DNA from 3 places in the Marinobacter sp. R17 genome. Region 1 is predicted to be linked to each of the others. Evidence: riboswitches for the same ligand, from Rfam matches in the RefSeq annotation. Region 1 holds a riboswitch; each other region holds the start of a gene.
What was found. A riboswitch is a leader RNA that binds a small molecule or an ion and turns the genes downstream of it on or off. The one in region 1 is predicted to bind thiamine pyrophosphate.
Positions count from the first base shown of each region.

Region 2: another riboswitch for thiamine pyrophosphate. It lies ahead of EB809_RS04755 (sodium:solute symporter); the one in region 1 lies ahead of thiB (thiamine ABC transporter substrate binding subunit).
Region 3: another riboswitch for thiamine pyrophosphate. It lies ahead of thiC (phosphomethylpyrimidine synthase ThiC); the one in region 1 lies ahead of thiB (thiamine ABC transporter substrate binding subunit).

Region 1 covers NZ_RHGZ01000002.1:27,335-32,294, forward strand. The annotation lists gene thiP (thiamine/thiamine pyrophosphate ABC transporter permease) at 1-1,200, opposite strand, end outside; gene thiB (thiamine ABC transporter substrate binding subunit) at 1,176-2,171, opposite strand; TPP riboswitch at 2,224-2,325, opposite strand; gene EB809_RS02110 (BCCT family transporter) at 2,716-4,302, shown strand; gene EB809_RS02115 (alpha-L-glutamate ligase-like protein) at 4,395-4,960, opposite strand, start outside.
Region 2 covers NZ_RHGZ01000004.1:127,498-132,457, reverse strand. The annotation lists gene EB809_RS04760 (PHB depolymerase family esterase) at 1-1,312, opposite strand, end outside; gene EB809_RS04755 (sodium:solute symporter) at 1,626-2,996, opposite strand; TPP riboswitch at 2,986-3,103, opposite strand; gene EB809_RS04750 (MBL fold metallo-hydrolase) at 3,238-4,209, shown strand; gene EB809_RS04745 (potassium channel family protein) at 4,284-4,745, shown strand; gene EB809_RS04740 (methyl-accepting chemotaxis protein) at 4,752-4,960, opposite strand, start outside.
Region 3 covers NZ_RHGZ01000007.1:87,627-92,586, forward strand. The annotation lists gene EB809_RS07305 (TolC family outer membrane protein) at 1-1,326, opposite strand, end outside; TPP riboswitch at 1,543-1,647, shown strand; gene thiC (phosphomethylpyrimidine synthase ThiC) at 1,768-3,648, shown strand; gene nudF (ADP-ribose diphosphatase) at 3,763-4,392, shown strand; gene EB809_RS07320 (DUF1249 domain-containing protein) at 4,392-4,880, shown strand.

The DNA of each region.
Region 1 (4,960 bases):
GGGGCGCAACAGGATAAACAGGCCGGTGCCCAGCACCAGGGCCGGCACCAGCAGCGTCAGGTGGCCGCTGGATTCCAGCAGGCGGGCCATCAGGCGGCGTCCGCTCTGGCGCGCCGACTGGCTGGCGGCCAGGATGGCCAAACCGCAGGTGCAGGACAGGAACGCGGCGATCGTGGCCACGCTCAGGCTCCGGGCCAGGCTCCACCAAAGTTGGCCCTGACCAGCTTCACCCAGCAGTCCGGGCAGCCCGCGGACCACGACCGCCAGCAACGGCAGGGCCAGGAAAGCCAGGAACAGCTGCAGCAGGATGCGATCCCGGGGGCGGGCGTCCCGGCGCCGTGTGCCGGACTGTTCATGGCTTCCGGGAACCAGGCTGCGGGTCGATCCCTGCCGGGAGGCCACCAGCCAGAGAGCGCCACAAATCAGCAACTGCACCATCGCCAGCAGGGCGGCGCGGGCAAAGTCGAATTCATAGCGCAGTGATTGATAGATGGCGACTTCGATCGTGGTGGCCCGTGGGCCGCCACCCAGTGTCATCACGATCGCAAAGCTGGTGAAACAGAGGATGAAAATGAATACCGCCAGTCCCGGCAGGACCCGGCGCAGGGCCGGCCACTCCAGGTTGCGCCACAGCGGGCCGCTGGTCAGGCCCAGTTGAGCCGCCATCCGCCACTGGTTGGCGGGGATGCGCTCGAGTCCCTGCAGCAGGATGCGGGCGGCCAGTGGCGCGTTGAAAAAGACGTGGGCAAGCAGGATGCCCTGCAGCCCGTAGAGGTTCCAACGGAAAGGCAGGCCCAGCCAGCCCAGCGCCGTATTGAGCCAGCCGGAGCGGCCGTACACCGCCACCAGGGCAAACGCCGCGACGATGGTGGGCAACACAAGACTGAGCTCCGTCAGCCGCAGCAGCAGGGCGCGACCGGCGAACCGCGGATGGCGGTGCAGCGCCCGGGCCACCGGAATGGCCAGCAGCAGGCTGAGTCCGGTAGACAGGGTGGCCTGGTACACGCTGAACCAGATCACCTGACGCAGGTAGGCGCTTTGCCAGAGATCGCTGACGGCCTGCCATTGCCACTCCGCCAGCAGGCCGGAAAAACCGGCCGCCACGATGCCGACCAGCAGCAGTGCCACCGCCCGGCCGGGCCAGGCTCGCCAGCGCGGATGGCTGAATGGGGGCGTCACTGTGCGGTCGCGTTGAGCCACTCGTCAATCCAGGCCTTGCGATGGTCGGCGACGGTTTGCGGATCGAAATACAGGGTTCGGGCGGGTTCGATCAGCCGATTGAACACATCGGGCAGCTCGTCGCCCAGGTCCGTCGCCGGATACATCACGTTCTTCAGGGGAATTTCCCGCTGGAAAGCGGGGGTCAGCATGAACGCCAGGAACTGCCGGGCCAATTCGGGATGAGGGCTATTCCGCAGGCGGGCTGCCACCTCCACTTGCAGGTAGTGGCCTTCATCGAAGGCAGCGGCCTGATAGCGATCGGTCTTGTCCACTGCCATGTGATAGGCCGGGGAGGTGCTGTAAGACAGCACCATGGGCGCTTCGCCGTTCATGAACAGCGAGAAGTAAGCATCGCTCCAGCCTTTGGTGACGGTCAGGATGTGCTTTTGCAGCGCCTGCCATTTAGCCGGGGCCTGATCACCGTAGACCTTGCGCATCCACAGCAGGAGGCCCAGCCCGGGTGTGCTGGTGCGCGGGTCCTCGATGATGATTTTCAGATCGTCCGGGGTGTTGATCAGCCCGTCCAGACTGGTGGGGGGATCCGAAAGCTGCTGGGTGTCGTAAACAAACGCGAAATAACCCCAGTCGTAAGGCACGAAGGTGTCGTCCTGCCATTCAATAGGCAGGTTGAGCGACGACGTGTCGATGTCGTGTGGGGCCAGCAGGCCGGTTTTGCGGGCGTCGGCCATGATGCTGGCGTCCAGCCCCAATACCACGTCGGCCGGGCTGGATTCACCTTCCAGGCGCAACCGGTGAAGGATGGCCACGCTGCTGTCCAGTGCCACGAAATTGAGGGTGCAGTTGCACTGCGCTTCGAATGCCTGCTTGACGGCTGGTCCCGGGCCCCACTCTGAGACGAAGGACGGGTAGGTGTAGACCGTCAGCGTTGGGCCAGCCCAGGCCAGACTGGCGGAAAGCGTGAACAGAATCAGGAGGAAAAGGCGTGCCATTGTGGTCGATTCCCGTCGTCGTGTAGGCATTCCGGGGGACCACAGACCGCAGGCAGAGTCTTCACTCAATCCCTTCGCCGGCATGATCCGGAGCAGGTTCCGCGGGTCTGATCTCAGCCTGTCGATACGGTCGCAGGCACCCCGTTGAGAAAACCCTATTTTAACAGACTTACCGGGGTCTGGGCAGCGCCCCTTGGCACGATAGATGTGCAGAATCGTTTTTTCTCAGTCCTTAGACCTGTAAGTAAATAAAGGGCGGCCAATCGCCGTTCGGGGTGGCTGAAATGCCGCTGTTCGTGGCCCGGAGCGACCTGGAAACAGTGTGGGTGACGGGCAACGATTACGATCTCTATATGCCGGTAGCCTGTTGTTTAAAGGCGCCGAAAAAAAATTTCCGGGAAGAGCCGCAATATCTGGGCTACGGTTAGAAAAGTGGGTTCCATCCGGAAATCGCTTTTGATATTTCGAGCTCAAATGAATAGACTTAACGGTCTGTAATCTTGAGTCCGAAATGGACCCAACAATCCGTTCGAGGAGACTTGACGTGAGCGAAGTCCTTAAAGACGAGTACTCCACCGACTATCAGGCGGGTCAGGATAACATCACCCCACTGGGGCTTGACCTGCACAAGACGGTGTTTTTCGTTACGGCAGCATTGATCATCTTTTTCGTGGTGGGAACCCTGATTTTCCCGGATGTCTCGAATTCGCTGCTCAGTGGTGCCAAGGCCGGGGCCATCAATCATTTTGACTGGCTGTTCCTGATCAGCGGCAACATCTTCGTGATTTTCTGCCTGGCACTCATCGTGCTGCCGGTCGGCAATATCCGCATTGGCGGTACCGACGCGGTTCCGGAATTCTCCACCATGTCCTGGTTCGCGATGCTGTTCGCTGCTGGCATGGGTATTGGTCTGATGTTCTGGGGTGTTGCCGAGCCGGTCGCCTATTACACCGACTGGTACGGCACGCCGCTCAATGTGGCCCCGAATACGCCGGAAGGTGCGAGCCTCGCCATGGGGGCGACCATGTACCACTGGGGTCTGCATCCCTGGGCAATCTACGCCATTGTTGCGCTGTCCCTGTCCTTCTTCGCCTTCAACAAGGGCATGCCGCTGACCCTGCGTTCGGCTTTCTTCCCGATCTTTGGTGATCGCGTCTGGGGCTGGATCGGTGACGTCATCGACATCCTCGCGGTGCTGGCGACCATCTTCGGTCTGGCCACATCCCTGGGTCTGGGCGCGCAACAGGCAGCCTCCGGTCTCCACTACCTGTTCGGTATCGACAGCGGCATCAGCACCCAGATCGCCATCATCTTCGGCATCACCTGCGTGGCGTTGATCTCGGTGATTCGTGGTCTGGATGGCGGCGTCAAGCTGCTCAGTAATATCAATATGGGGCTGGCGGCGGCACTGCTGCTGTTCGTGATCTTCGCCGGTCACACCCTGGGTGTGTTCGAAGCGTTCTGGACCACCACGTCCGCTTACGTCGGTAATATCCTGCCGCTGAGTAACCCCTTCGGTCGTGAAGACGAGACCTGGTTCCACGGCTGGACCGTCTTCTACTGGGCCTGGTGGATTTCCTGGTCACCGTTCGTCGGCATGTTCATCGCCCGGGTGTCCAAAGGTCGTACCGTGCGCCAGTTCGTGACCGCCGTACTGATTATCCCGACCATAATCACCATTGTCTGGATGAGCGCATTTGGCGGTTCGGCCCTGGAGCAGATCCAGGCGGGCGTCGGCTCACTGGCAACCGACGGTCTGACCGATGTCTCTCTGGCGATGTTCCAGATGCTGGCCAACATCCCGCTGACCACCATCACGTCGTTCCTGGGCATCATCCTGGTCATGGTCTTCTTCGTGACCTCGTCTGACTCAGGCTCGCTGGTCATCGACAGCATCACCGCCGGCGGCAAGCTGGACGCACCGACCCAGCAGCGTGTTTTCTGGGCGGTCATGGAAGGTGCGATTGCAGCGGCACTGGTCTTCGGCGGCGGTTCTGACGCGCTGAAGTCCCTGCAAGCCGGCGCGGTCAGTGTGGGCCTGCCGTTCACCTTCGTACTGCTCGTCATGTGCTATGGCCTCTACAAAGGTCTGAACAACGAGCGTGCACTGATCAACGCCGGCATGAAATAAACTCCCGGCCTGATCCGAAAAACCCGCCTCGAACGAGGCGGGTTTTTTTATGCCCGAAACAACGGGGCAGGTATGCGGGATCGGCTAAAGACTCAGGCGTAGACCGGCTTCTGATAACTTGTCTGGAGTGGAGCGGACAGGTTGCCGGAGTGGCTGAAAATGGACATGGCGTATTCCACCCGGGCTTCTGGAGTGAGGTGGGTGCGCTTGAGGCTTTCGATGTACTTCAGGCGTGGCAGCAGGCCCTTGCCATTGGCCATCTGGATGGCCAGGCCGGGCCGGGCGTTCAACTCCAGTAGAGTCGGGCCACTGTTCTGGTCGAGCACCAGATCCGCACCCATATAGCCGAGGCCCGTAGCCTCGTAGCAGCGCGATGCCATCACCAGCATCGTATGCCAGTCTTCGATATGGATGTGCTCCAGCGCCAGGCCGGTGTCCGGGTGGGTCTTGACCGGGCGGTTGAATTGCACGGCGTTCAGACTCCGGCCGGTGGCGATGTCGATGCCCACACCGATGGCGCCCTGGTGCAGGTTGGCCTTGCCGTCAGAAGCCCGGGTAGCCAGGCGCAGCATGGCCATCACCGGATAACCGCGGAAAACGATAATGCGGATGTCGGGCACGCCCTGGAACGAGTAGTCGGTGAGGGCGCTGCTGCACT
Region 2 (4,960 bases), on a different contig from region 1:
GTGACGCGTCGGCAGTGTCGCAGGTGACATCCGGGGCGCTGGGATCGGTGACCGAAACGGTCCGGGTGCGGGTCACGGTGTTGTCATCGCTGTCGGTGGCGGAATAGGTACAGGTGTAGTCCCCCTCGGTGCTGGTGTCGACGCTGCTGCAATCGGCCGAGACGTTCAGACTGCCGTCTTCGGGATCCGTGGCGGTGGCGCCGGGATCGGTGAAGGACGCGCCCAGGTCAATGTCCAGTGGGTTCTCGCCGTTCAGCGTCAGCGTGGGATCGCCGTTGCTGCCACCCGACCCGTTCCGGCTGTGACGGTTGAAGAAGTCCCAGATGATGTCCGGATAGCTGGGGCCGACGCGGACCGCCCAGGCGCCCTCACTGCCGTCCTCACCGCCGACCCAGTAGTGGCCGTGGTCGGTATCCGTGGTGTTGGCCGTGGTCGTAGGCCCGTCGAAGAACACCGTTTCCACCACCGAGCGGCCATCGCCGTTGCCGTAGCGGGTGTGCAGGCAGTCGTAGTTGTCCTGGTAGAACGGCGTGCAGGAGGCCTGACTTTGCTGGGCCTGGGCGGGCGTGTTGTGACTGGCGTCGCCGAAGACCTGCAGGTGGGCGTCGCGGATATTGCGACCGGCCGGCTGGATCACGGTGCAGTCGTTGTTGTTCTGCAGCACCATCAACGGGATCGGGTAGGTGTCGTCCAGTTCGGCTTCCATATCACTGGCCACCTGACTGACGCTGTGGAAGGTGGCGTAGCCGGGGCACTGGCCGGACAGGGAGACCGAGGCAGAATCCTCGCCATAGGGTAAACCGGAAGCCGAGGCGGCCGCGGCCCAATACTCGTTGTGGGCGATCGCGGCGACCACCGTCATAGCGCCGCCGGAGGACAGGCCCGTGATGTAGCGCCGGTTTGGGTCGACGCTGTATGCCGCCTCCACCGCCTGGCCGATACGCAGCAGGTCCTGGGGCTCGCCGGAGCCTTCATGCTGGTGCTGGTCGAACCAGAAGCCCCAGCAATTCTCATTGCGCAGGCCGTCGTAGCTGGTGATAAACGGCGTGACCAGGATAAAGCCGTAGCGATCCGCCGCCGCTTTCAGGCCCCACTCATTGAGGGCGTTGGATTGGGTCTGGCTGCAGCCATGCAGTGCCATCACCATCGGAGCGGGCGTGGTTAAGGCGTCCGGGACATAGACCTGGTACTGCCGATCGCGGGAGGCGGAATAGCTGCCCGCCGGCAGGGTGTCGGATGTCACGGTACCGGCGCTGGTCAGCGCCGGAATCAGCACGGTCAGGACGACCGCCATAAAACGTCGGATTGGCATAGCGTGCTCCTTGCTCTCTTGTTGTTGTGTTGGAGGGGCAATCTGCCCGGCACCGGAACACCTATGCGCATGCTGTGCCAAAAGGTAAAACGTTTGTAAAACAGCGAGGTAATGAACGAGGCAGGATTGGGTCAGGGGAAAACCATCCGGAAATCCGGACAGCTGATGAGGCCCGGCAGGCAGGAAACCACTGGGAAACAGGGCTCAGGGCAACCGCTTTGGGTGTCCGTCCTGACAGACAGTGTCCGCCAGTATGGACACTCGGGTTGGGAATGCGCCGATAGCAGGGTGGCTACCGGCGCCTCAGCCGCCTTTAACCGGCTGTGCTGGGACGGAGCAAGCCCAGGCTGACGCTGACAGCCGCCGACGCCACCAGAGCGCCGAGGAACGGCGCCAGGGTCGGCACGCCACCGGGGAAGCTGGCGGCGTGCAGGCCTTCAATCACACTGCCCGTTGCGATCCAGTCCGGCAGCACGGCACCGATCAGGCCGGCCGTGGCACCGGCGACGGCAGCCGCGGTGGTCATCCGTGACCAGAGGCCCAGCAGCACCGGAATCACCGTGGTGGCGCACAGCAGGTCGGCAATCAGGAACAGCCGCAGCACCGAGTAGCCCTGCAGGGCGATGAGAATCACCGGCACCATCAACAGCACCGTCAGCCAGCGGGCACCGGTCAGGGACAGGCCGCGCTTTTCGGTGACCGCCAGCGACGCCAGGCCATTCTGCAACGTGTCGACCGACGACGCGACCAGCGTGAGAGCCAGGACCAGCGCGACAGTCGCCAGCCAGGCCGGCGCGCTGTGCAGCAGGGCGAAGAACGGAATCGGCGGCGAGCCGAGGTCGGCACCACTCAACGCGGCGGCGATGCCAAGCCCACCGACCAGGGCCACCACCAGTACGGTGGTCACACCGCCCAGAATGGCTCCGCGACCCAAGGCAGCGCCGTCCTTCGCAGCCCAGAGCCGTTGCCAGTAGCCCTGATGGAACAGGTTGGCCGCGGTCACCGCGATCACCAGGGTCAGGGCCACGGCCAGGGCATCCGCTACCGGGACCTGGGGCTGACTGGCCGAGGCCGACGCGTCCGGCAAGGCCGGGATCGCCACCGCCCCGACCAGCAGGATCAGCGCGATCAGCAACAGACCCTGCCAGCGATCGGTCACCAGGCTCGCCCGCAAGCCGCCCCAGGCAGTGTAGACCAGCGTGGTGATCGCCACGCCGAGGATGGCGAGGTTGCCGTTGAGGTCCGTGAGCAGGCCGGTGATGGCGCCCACGGCCGTGAGTTCGGCGGTCAGGAAACACAGCATGTAGAGCACGGAAATCAGGGCTACCCAGCGGCGCACGCCGGTGCCGAAGCAGGCCTGGGCGAATTCGCCGATGCTGCGGCCTTCGGGCAGGTGACGCCGGATGGCCGGGCCGCAGGCCGCGAACACCAGGAACGGCAGCGCCGCCCCGACGGCGTAGCCGGCCAGCGCAATTGGGCCCACCATGGCCCCCACTTCGGGCGGGGCAAACAGGATCCAGCCGCCCATGCCGGAGGCCAGGAAGGACAGCCCCAGAGCCTGGGCGCCCTGGGAGTTGCGGGCGGTGACGTAGTCGTCCAGGCCGCCATCCGCGAAACGGGCGCGCAGGCCCAACCAGGTAAAGACAAGCAATGCGGCGGCAACGGCCGCTACGGTGATGATCACGTCGCACTTCCTCCGCCGGTATGAACCGGATCAGGTTCCAGGGTTTGGACGGTTTCCCGTCGTATTCTCAGCCCGCCGGCGTGCGGTGGACTCCCCTGGCGACAAAATGTGTGGAATGGGTTTTCGGCGACCATACTGACATAGTTCAAAGTCGCAATCGATTGGCGAAACATCGGCTTTACTTCGACCCACGTAGCATTAGCGACACACCGATGGATTCTGATTCCCAGGGAGACTGCTCATGCACCTCATTCGAAACAGCCTTGTATCTCTCGCCTTGCTGGCACTGGTAACGCCGGTGGCGCGTGCCGCCGATACGGTCCGCGTCACGCCACTGGGCGGTCAGGACGGCGAGTTCTGCGTTCTCGACCGGGCCCTGGTGTTCGAAGACCCCAATGGTACGCGCATCCTGTATGACGCCGGCCGCACGGTCGCCGGGGCCGATGACCCGCGCCTGGGCAACATCGACGTGGTCCTGGTCAGCCACGTTCACGGCGACCATCTGGGTGACCGGCACATTCCGGAACCCAACGCCGGCAGCTGTGCCTCACCGGCGGCCTCCGAAGACGACGCGCCGCTGTCCAACAGCGTCAAGATTGCGGTCAAGAAGAACGCCCGGATCGTAACGGGCAGTGAAATGGCGAGTTTCTTTGCCGGGCGACTGAAAGCGGCGGACGGCGACCCGAAGGCTTCGGTGCTGGTTCGCTTCGGTGCCCATGTGGAGGAAGGCGGCGTGGGGATCACCACGGTGCCGGCGGTGCACAGCAACGGCCTGTCGCCGGCCTTTATCGATGGGCAGATGGGCAAGATCCTCTCGGCGGCGGGGCTGACCGCCTATGTCGGCCCGCCCACCGGTTACGTACTGACGTTCACGAACGGCCTGGTGGTCTACCTGTCCGGCGATACCGGCATCACCGCGGATCAGGAAGCCGTGGTGCACGACTACTACGGGGCCAAGCTGGCGGTCATTAACATTGGGGACACCTACACGACCGGGCCAGAGGAAGCGGCCCACGTGATCAACGAGATGGTCAAGCCCGCCAGCGTGATTCCATCCCACGCCAATGAGCCGGCGACGGAAAAGGGCAAGGTCCGGCCGGGGACGCGGACCGACGCGTTTATTCAGGCGTCCGACGTGCCGGTGCATGTGCCGCTGAGCGGCCGCACCATGGCATTTGACGCCGGCGGCGAATGTGTCGAGGGCTGTGGTTGATCGCCGCAGGGGTGTCTCGCTTCCGGTCGCCGTCCCCTTTAAGCTGGGCCGGTGACAGGCAGGAGTGAAAACGGATGCCCGAATCCCTGGACTTACCGGATGTGTCCCTGGCGCTCATGGTGGCGCTCAACACGCTCGTCACGGCTATCGCGGTGCTGGTGCATTTCCGGGGGCTGTCTTTGCTCAACCGCTACATACCGCGGCTGGGTATTCCCCATCATTTCCGCATCGTGGTCGGAGTGGGCGGCGCCATGCTGGCGCACATGGTGGAAGTCTGGCTGTTTGGCGTTGTGTATTACTGGATGAACGCGTCGCCTTACTGGGGGCACCTGGCAGGCAATTTCTCCGGCACGCTACTGGACTGTGTCTACTTCTCGCTCACCACCTACACCACCGTGGGCTTTGGTGACATCGAGCCGTTTGGACCGATTCGCTTCCTGTGCGGGATCGAGGCACTGACCGGGCTGGTGCTGATCACCTGGAGCGCCTCGTTCCTGTTCCTGGAAATGCAGCGCTCCTGGAAGCCCGGTCGCTGATCCGGCTCAGGCGTCCTCCACCGACACCTGCGCCGCGGCGCTTTCCAGTTCCCGGATGAGTTCCCGCAGGCGCCGGCTCATGTCGGCGCTTTCCACCAGCTGATTGACCATCGCCTGGGTGGTTTCGCGGATGCACTGGACGTTCTGCTGCACCTCGTCGGTGGCCGAGGTCTGCTGGGCGGACACGTCGGCGATGTCCTGGTTGGTGTCGTCGA
Region 3 (4,960 bases), on a different contig from region 1:
CGGCGCCGAACTGCTCAGCCAGCGGTTGAGATCCACCAGATCCTGCGGGCTCAGGGTGCCGGCCACCAGTTTCAGGTTCAGCGTGTTCACCACGTAGTCGTAGCGGGCGTTGGCGTAATCACGCAGAGACTCGTAGTAGTTCCGCTCGGCATCCAGCACTTCCACGATGTTGCGTGTGCCCACCTCGTAACCGGCGCGGGTCGCATCCAGCGCACTGCGGCGGGACACGATGCTTTGCTCCTGGGAGTTGACCGTCTCGATGTTGGAGTTGACCGTACGGTAGAAACTGCGCGCATTCACGCTGACATCACGGCGCACCGTCTTGAGATTCTGGTCGGAGGCTTCCAGCTGCGCGCGCTGCTGACGGATACTGGCTTCGGTGCCGTTACCTTCATACAGCGGAACGTTCAGTTGCAGGGCCAGCACGCCTTCGGTTGTCGTACCATCGACGGTGCTCTGGTTGGGCGAGACCTGGCCAACGCCGTCCAACTCGGTGTTGCCGTATTTGGCGCTCAGATCGAGGGTCGGATAGTGCCCGGCTTTGGCCACATCCAGCAGCGACCGATTGGCCTGCAGCGTGTAGGCGGCTGACTGCACGCGCCAGTTCTGTTGCAGGGCGATTTTTTCCCAGGCGGCCGGGTCGGTTGGTTGCGGGCGGGAGAGCGGGAAGTCCTGCTGCAGGTTTTCCAGGTCACCGGCGTTTTCGCCGATCAGTCGGCTGAGCTGTTCGCGCGCGATATCCAGGTCGCTTTCGGCGGAAATCCGCTCGCTCTTGCTGGCATCATAGCTGGCGCGGGATTCATACACTTCGGTGATGGCGATCAGGCCCACGTCGAAGCGCTCCTGGGCCTGGTCGTACTGGCGCGCGAAGGCCGCTTCAGCGGCGCGCACCGTGGTCAGGTTGTCCTCGGCGCGCAGCACGTTGAAGTAGGCGGTGGCCACGTCCAGGATCAACTGCTGCTGGGCCAGGCTGTAATCGGCCCGGGCGCTTTCGCTCTGGAACTGGCTGGCGTCGTAGTTGAACCAGTTCTCGGCCCGGAACAGCGGCTGGGTCAGTTCCACCCCGTAGCCAAAGGACTTGTAGGAATCGTCGGTCCGCGGGCCGTCGGAGTCGATGTGCTGGGCGTTACCGTAGGCATCGATCTTGGGCAGGAGCTGGCTTCGGGTGACATCGACGTTCGCCTGCTGGGCTTCGTAGGAGGCCCGGGCGGACGCAATGCCGGAATCATAGGCCAGTGCCTTCTCATAAGCATCGATGAGGTCGGTTGCCATGGCCGGCTGGACAACCAGCAGTCCGACCAGGCCGGTGAGCACGGATTTCTTCATGGATTCTCCTGCCTACGCATTGTTGGGGCGAGCCTCGTCCCTGAGTGTGGGGCCGCGAACCCTGCGGGTCGGGCTGGACAGAAGTCGGGAGGCTCAAGGAAGCGGTCCTCATTATGGACAAAAATCCATCTGATCTCTACACTTGCGGAAATCACCTTTAAGGGCCTGCACGCACTGTTCGGTGCGGTTTGTAAGCCCTTGGGTTGATCACTCAAATGCGTCTTGACGGGGTGCCGGTAAAACCGGCTGAGATTGCCCAGGGCAAAACCCGCGAACCTGATCCGGTTAATACCGGCGTAGGAATCTAAGACAAGCTGTCCAGTGCAATCCAGGCTTTACGCCTGTGTTGTGCCCGGATCCTTCCTCGTCAAACGCGCCCCGTCCACCCAGGACACTTTGCCGTCGATCCACCGGATCGGCCCCGACAAGAGGGACGCCATGATGACTACCGAGAGCATCGAATTCCTGAAGGATGCCGCCGCCGTTGATGAGGCTGCGGTTCAGCCGCTGCCCTGTTCCCGTAAAATCTACGTAACCGGAAGTCGCCCGGACCTGCGGGTGCCGATGCGGGAAATCAGTCTGAGTGACAGCGTGACCGACAGCGGAAGGCACGCCAACGAGCCGCTGGTGGTTTACGACACCTCCGGGCCCTACACCGATCCGCAGGCCCTAATTGATCTGAGGCAGGGTCTGGCGCCGGTTCGCCAGTCGTGGATCGACGAGCGTGACGACACGGAAACCTTGTCGGGCTATTCCTCCCAGTACACCTTGCGGCGTCTGAAAGATCCGACGCTGGACGTGCTGCGGTTTGAAGAGCGGCGCAAGCCGTTGCGGGCGAAGCCGGGCCGTAACGTCAGCCAGATGCACTATGCCCGCCGGGGCATCATCACGCCGGAGATGGAATTCGTCGCCATCCGCGAGAACATGAAACTGCAGGAAGCCCGGGCCAAGGGCTGGCTCGACAGCCAGCATCCGGGACAGTCCCACGGGGCGGCCATGCCGGCCGAGATCACTCCGGAATTTGTGCGGGAGGAAATCGCCCGCGGTCGCGCGATCATTCCCGCTAACATCAACCACCCGGAGCTGGAGCCGATGATCATCGGCCGCAACTTCCTGGTGAAGATCAACGGCAACATCGGGAATTCGGCGGTCAGTTCGTCGATCGAGGAAGAGGTGGAGAAGCTCACCTGGGGCATCCGCTGGGGCGCCGATACCGTGATGGATCTGTCCACCGGCAAGAACATCCACGAAACCCGCGAGTGGATCATCCGCAACTCGCCCGTCCCGATCGGCACCGTGCCGATTTATCAGGCACTGGAAAAAGTGAACGGCGTGGCCGAAGACCTGACCTGGGAGATCTTCCGCGACACCCTGATTGAGCAGGCGGAGCAGGGCATCGACTACTTCACCATCCACGCCGGTGTGCGGTTGCACCACGTCCCGCTGACGGCGAAACGGGTCACCGGCATTGTGTCCCGAGGCGGCTCGATCATGGCCAAGTGGTGCCTGGCGCATCATCAGGAAAGTTTCCTGTATACGCATTTCGAAGAGATCTGCGAGATCATGAAGGCCTACGATGTCTCCTTCAGTCTGGGTGACGGACTGCGGCCCGGCTGCATCGCTGACGCCAACGACGAGTCCCAGTTCGGCGAGCTGGAGACCCTGGGCGAGTTGACCAAAATCGCCTGGAAGCACGACGTCCAGGTGATGATCGAGGGGCCTGGACACGTCCCCATGCACCTGATCAAGGAAAACATGGACAAGCAGCTCGATTGCTGCGACGAAGCCCCGTTCTACACCCTGGGCCCGCTGGTGACCGACATTGCGCCGGGGTACGACCATATCACCTCCGGCATCGGCGCCGCCATGATCGGCTGGTACGGCTGCGCCATGTTGTGTTACGTGACGCCCAAGGAACACCTGGGGCTGCCCAACAAGGACGATGTGAAGACCGGCATCATCACCTACAAGATCGCCGCCCACGCCGCCGATCTGGCCAAGGGGCATCCGGGGGCGCAGGTGCGGGACGATGCTCTGTCCCGGGCCCGGTTCGAGTTCCGCTGGGAAGACCAGTTCAACCTCGGCTTCGACCCGGACACGGCGCGCGCCTATCACGACGAAACCCTGCCCAAGGATTCGGCCAAGGTGGCGCACTTCTGCTCCATGTGCGGGCCCAAGTTCTGTTCCATGAAGATCACCCAGGAAGTGCGTGACTACGCGAAAGAGCAGGGACTGGAAACCCGGGATGCCATCGAACAGGGCATGCGGGACAAGTCCCGGCAATTCGTGGACGGCGGCGCGAAGATCTACAACAAGGTCTGACGGCGCCACCCTGGGCCCTGTCCGGTCGGGCAGGGCCTGTCGCCTGCCAGGGGACTTGCCAATCCGGGCGCCGGCCTTCTATTGTTCGGCTTCACTCTCCCAAACAGGTGATTCATGTCAGAGCAAAAGGTTGCTCCGTTCCAGTTCGGTGCTGAAGACGTCGAAATCGAAAGCCGGGAAACCCTGTTCAAGGGCTTCTTCGGCATGGAGCGGTTGCGCCTGCGCCACGCCCGCTTTGGCGGTGGTTACACCGAAGCCTTCGATCGGGAGATTTTTCAGCGTGGGGACGCCACCTGTGTGTTGCCCTATGATCCGGTTCGCGACGAAGTCGTATTGTTGGAACAGTTCCGCCCCGGTGCCCTGGGGCGGAACCAGTCGCCCTGGCTGCTGGAACTGGTGGCCGGCATGGACGAGCCCGGTGAAACACCGGAAGACGTGGCCAACCGGGAAGCGGAGGAAGAAGCCGGGCTGACTTTCAAACGACTGGAGAAAATCTGCCACTACCTGGTGTCGCCGGGTGGCACCACCGAGATGGTGTCGCTGTTCTGTGGTCAGGTGGACGCGTCCGGCGCAGGCGGGCTGTACGGAATTGAGGCAGAGCATGAAGATATTCGTGCGCATGTAATGGCGGCGGATGAGGCTTTGCGTATGATAGCGGATGGGCGGATCAATAACGCCGCCGCCATTATCGCCCTGCAGTGGCTGGCCATGCAGCGGCAGAGATTGAAGCAAGAGTGGTCCTGATGTCTGAGAACGCGGAAATGCCCCTGCGGCGCAAGAAAGCCTATGTGCCCGACCTCCGGCGCTTCGGCGCGCTGTGTGAGGGGAACTATGGCCGGATCCGGAGGCTGCGCCTGCTGGCGGAGTCGCAGCCCGACGTGGCGGAGTTCGAATTGCGCGACGGTGACGCCTACTTCGGCCGGGTCCGCATTGAGCAATTGCAGCAGTCCCGATTCACCGAAACGCTGCTGTTGGAACAGATCCACAACGCCGGGCGCTGGCTCAACGATCCGCACCTGACCGTCCGCGTCTACCACGACGCCGGCATGGCGGAAGTGATCAGCTGCTACCGTTACAACCGCATTGAAGCGATTAACGACTACCCCAACCGGTTCATGCACCACCCGGACGAGAAAACCCAGGTCAACGCCTTCCTGGCGGACTGGCTGGATTTCTGCCTGCGTTTTGGCCATGTGCCCGCCGACCGCATTGCCTGGCCTTTGACCGACTGAACCGCCGGCCGTTGATGCGGCGGCGACGTCGAATGTGACAGTCCTTCAGGAAATTGTGCAAACTATCCGCTAGTATCTCG